One region of the Buttiauxella sp. S19-1 genome, then DNA from elsewhere that is predicted to be linked to it. Evidence: riboswitches for the same ligand, from Rfam matches in the RefSeq annotation. Region 1 holds a riboswitch; the other holds the start of a gene.
The links. A riboswitch is a leader RNA that binds a small molecule or an ion and turns the genes downstream of it on or off. The one in region 1 is predicted to bind thiamine pyrophosphate.
Positions count from the first base shown of each region.

Region 2: linked by a shared signal. The riboswitch ahead of thiB (thiamine ABC transporter substrate binding subunit) and the one ahead of thiM (hydroxyethylthiazole kinase) in region 1 are both predicted to bind thiamine pyrophosphate.

Region 1 covers NZ_JAHWLU010000015.1:61,405-63,607, reverse strand. The annotation lists gene MES37_RS05965 (LuxR C-terminal-related transcriptional regulator) at 1-547, opposite strand, end outside; TPP riboswitch at 803-899, shown strand; gene thiM (hydroxyethylthiazole kinase) at 934-1,722, shown strand; gene thiD (bifunctional hydroxymethylpyrimidine kinase/phosphomethylpyrimidine kinase) at 1,719-2,203, shown strand, end outside.
Region 2 covers NZ_JAHWLU010000099.1:13,645-15,847, reverse strand. The annotation lists gene thiP (thiamine/thiamine pyrophosphate ABC transporter permease ThiP) at 1-140, opposite strand, end outside; gene thiB (thiamine ABC transporter substrate binding subunit) at 116-1,099, opposite strand; TPP riboswitch at 1,137-1,236, opposite strand; gene sgrR (HTH-type transcriptional regulator SgrR) at 1,282-2,203, opposite strand, start outside.

The DNA of each region.
Region 1 (2,203 bases):
CCCGGATTTTCAGTTTTTTCATTATCACTTTACGATATATTCTTGCAGTATCTTCCTCTATCTGCATTAGATGGGCCGCATCCTGTAGCGAATGTCCCCGGGCGATGTAGATAAGTAACTGCCGTTCAGCACTGGTGAAATTGCATGTGGTGCAGTAGTAGCAAATCCTGGCAGACACCGCCGTGGTGTTGTTTCTGCGCCAGCCAGCCTCCGTCCAGTGGGCTATTTTACGGGTGACTTCATCAACCTCATCTTCGCGAAAGATAACCGGAAGCATATACAGGCATGGGCGGAACATGAGGCTTTGGTGTTCTTTATGTCGGCAAATAAGAATAACTCGTTGGGATTTTGTCGCATTGGGAATTTCAAAACAGTCAGCAGTAAACCAATTATCAGCCAGTGACATAAAAACAATATCGGCAGTACTATGTTCTTCGCCGGGTAAAAAATAAAAATCTTCATTTCGCTGGCGGTAAATTTTTTCAATGATAATTTTTAGACCATGAGAAAAATGACTATTATTTTCCCGTATCGCAATTGTAAGCATGGGGTTTCTCGGTGAGTAATAGAACGGATAACGATCGTAATGAAATAAATACTGAAATTAAATAACCTGAAACTTAATTGACAACTCGCTCGGGATGAGACATTGCCAGGGGATTTCCTGGTGGTTGGTAGCCAAGTGAAGAAATGGCGAGAATTAAAAAAATGAATCAACCCATTTAGCCCACAGTGATATCCCTGGTTTACAGCGCTGGCCACTCGCTTTATCCTGATGGGCGATTAATCACATATACGATTAATCAATGACTCGGGGTGCCCTTCTTTGTGAAGGCTGAGAAATACCCGTACCACCTGATCTGGATAATGCCAGCGTAGGGAAGTCAGATGCCTGTCCGGCATCCCTTCTTCACGCCGGACAGGAGCTTTATGATGCAGCCTGACCTGCTACCCGGCCACCGCGCCGTTTTGTCTTTACAGCAACTTCGCAACATTTCCCCGCTTGTTCACTGCATGACTAACGACGTCGTGCAGAGTTTTACCGCCAACGTTTTGCTGGCTATTGGTGCGGCTCCCGCCATGGTGATTGAAGCACAAGAAGCCGCTCAATTTAGCCCGGTTGCCGACGCGCTGCTGGTCAATATTGGCACGCTGACAGCCGATCGCCGTGATGCCATGCTTGCAGCCATTCATGCTGCAAATGAATCCGCCACACCCTGGGTGCTGGATCCGGTTGCCGTTGGCGGCCTGACGTTCCGTACTCAATTCGCCCATCAGGTGCTCGCGCTAAAACCTGCGGCCATTCGCGGGAATGCGTCTGAAATCCTCGCACTGGCGGGGGAGCATTCTGGTGGAAGAGGCGTGGATAGCACCGATGATGCGTTTTCCGCACTACCTGCGGCGCAGGCGCTTGCTCGACTGACTGGCGCGATTGTCGCGGTGACGGGTGAGCGTGATTACATTACCGATGGTGAAAACAGCTGGAGCGTGGCGGGCGGCGGCATTTTGATGTCGCGTGTGGTCGGCACCGGTTGTGCGCTTTCAGCGGTAGTTGCCGCCTGTTGCTCTTTGCCGGGCTCGCGGCTGGATAACGTCGCTGCGGCTTGCCAGTTTATGAAGTTTGCAGGCCAGCAGGCTATATCCGCCAGCCGTGGTCCCGGGAGTTTTATTCCGGCATTTCTCGATGCACTTTACGGGCTGAATGGGGAGGCGCTGGCATGAAAGGGTTAACACGTATCAATGCACTGACCATTGCCGGAACCGACCCGAGCGGTGGCGCGGGTATTCAGGCCGACCTGAAAACTTTCTCGGCGCTGGGGGCATATGGCACCAGTGTGATTACCGCGTTAGTGGCGCAGAACACGCGTGGCGTGCAGTCGGTCTATCGTATTGAACCGGCCTTTGTTGCCGCGCAACTGGACTCCGTGCTCAGTGATGTGCGCATCGACACCATTAAAATCGGCATGTTAGCGGAAACCGATATTGTGGAAGCGGTGGCTGAACGGCTGGCGTTTTACCACGCACAAAATGTCGTGCTCGATACGGTGATGCTGGCGAAAAGTGGCGATCCTTTGCTTGCGCCCTCGGCGGTTGACAGTTTACGCCGTCGGCTTCTGCCGCAAGTGGCGCTGATTACGCCGAACCTGCCGGAAGCCGCCGCCCTGCTGGATGCTCCACACGCACGCAATGAACACGAAATGAA
Region 2 (2,203 bases), on a different contig from region 1:
ACCAGCGCACGGATATCGGTTTGTGGCGCGTTAAACCACAACGCCATAAAAGCCGCCAGGGCTACGGCTACCACCAGTGTGGCGGCACATAGCCCAGGAATCAGCCAGCCGGGAATTAGCGGCTGACGGCGCGTTGCCATTCGCTAATCCAGTTGGCGCGTTGTTTAGACACTTCTGCGGCGCTGTATTCCAGCGTGTTGTTCGGTTTGACCAGCCCGTTAAATCCTTCAGGCAATTTCACATCGGTCACCGGATACATCCAGTTGCCGGTGGCCACAGTGTTCTGGAAGCCCGGTGAAGTGATAAATTTCATGAATTTTTCAGCCAGTTCAGGCTGCTTGCTGGATGCCAGGCGTCCGGCCACTTCCACCTGTAAATAATGCCCTTCGCTAAAATTAGCCGCAGCATAGTTATCTTTTTTCTCTTCAATAATGTGATAAGCCGGAGAGGTGGTGTAGCTCATCACTAAATCGCCTTCACCTTTCAGGAACAGGCCATAAGCCTCGGACCAACCTTTGGTGACGGTGACCGTTTTCTTCGCAAGCTTTGCCCAGGCTTCAGGCGTTTTATCGCCATACACTTTCTGCATCCACAGCAGCAGGCCCAGGCCTGGTGTGCTGGTGCGCGGGTCCTGATAAATCACTTTCCATTGTTGGTCACTTTCGACCAGTTCTTTCAGGCTTTTCGGTGGGTTTTTCAGTTTGTTTTTATCGTAGACGAAAGCGAAATAGCCGTAATCGAAGGGAACGAAAGTGTCGTTTGTCCAGCCGCCAGGGATCTTCAACGCGCTAATGTCTGTTTTGCTCGGCGCAAATAATTTAGTCTGCGCGGCAGCTTCCAGAAGGTTGTTATCCAGTCCCAGAACCACGTCAGCTTTGCTGTTTTTACCTTCCATCCGCAGGCGGTTGAGCAGCGAAACGCCATCTTCCAGCGCCACGAATTTCAGCTGGCAATTACAGTCAGCCTCAAAGGCTTTTTTCACCGCAGGCCCTGGCCCCCAGTCGGCAGCAAAGGAGTCGTAGGTATAAACAGTCAGCAGGGGTTTGGCAAAAACGGGGGCGGCGATCAGTGCCAGCAACGGCAGGAATTTTTTGAACACTTTGCACCTCTTAGAATTAGGGGTGGCAAAGGACATTTGAGAATAGAGCCTCAAATCCCTTCGCCGGCGTTATCCGGATCAGGTTCGACGGGTATTATCTCAGCCAGACTTTCGCCTTAGCACCCCGTTGAGAACGCGTGCATTGTAATAACTTTGTGAATGATTCGAAAGCATTATACCCGTCATATTTCAAGCCGCAGGGGGGTTGGCTCCGGTGGGGCAAACCACGCCGATTTAAAGTCAAACCATCCCAGTGTGTTCATACGCACACCACGCATACTGCGTTGCCCTTCGATGCGTAGCCAGTGGTGGATTAACGGTAAAATATCATTGTTTTCAACCAGGTTCTGGCACCACTCAGGCAGAGGAAGCTCGCCGTTATGCCAGTTGCGGGTATCCGTTTCCCAGTCGATAGCAATGCACTTTTGAATCAGCGGCACTTCATAAAGATGCGAGTAAAGCGAAAACTCTAACGGCAGGGTGAAATTCGCGCTATTGAGCCAGATATCGCTGACGGCATCGCCCTGATGCCACTCTTCATAACTGACTTCTTGCACCACCAGTTTTACGCCAACACGTGCCAGCAATTCTTCCATCACTTTGCTGATTACCCGATGTTCGACGTGATCGCGATAAAACGTCAGCGTCACGGATTCCAGCCCGGCCGGTTTTTCGACGGCTGGTTGTGGATGCGTGTGGTGCCAGCGTGGCAGCAGTCCGTAAGCCGGGAACCAGTACTGCTGGTTTTGCTCGCCCGCGCTATACAGCAGATGAATCGGTGCCAGCACATGACTGAGCCAGCGGCGCACTTCTTTATTGCTGCCGGCGCTTGAGCGGTTATCAAATAAAATGTAGTAGCAGCCTTCTTCAAGGCGGCTTTCGACGGCTTTCTCGCTGTCGGGCATTCCCGATAATTGCACCGCACAGCTGACCTCTTCGCCAATGTCCGGCAGCACCCAGAAATTCACTTCGTCAATTAATGCGCGATAACCAAAGTAATCATCGTAGGCCTGGATTTTCAGTTGGTTGGTGTTATTACGCACCACCGAATAGGGACCGGTGCCGACTGGCTGGCGGGAGAAATGGCTTAAAGTTTGCCATTCG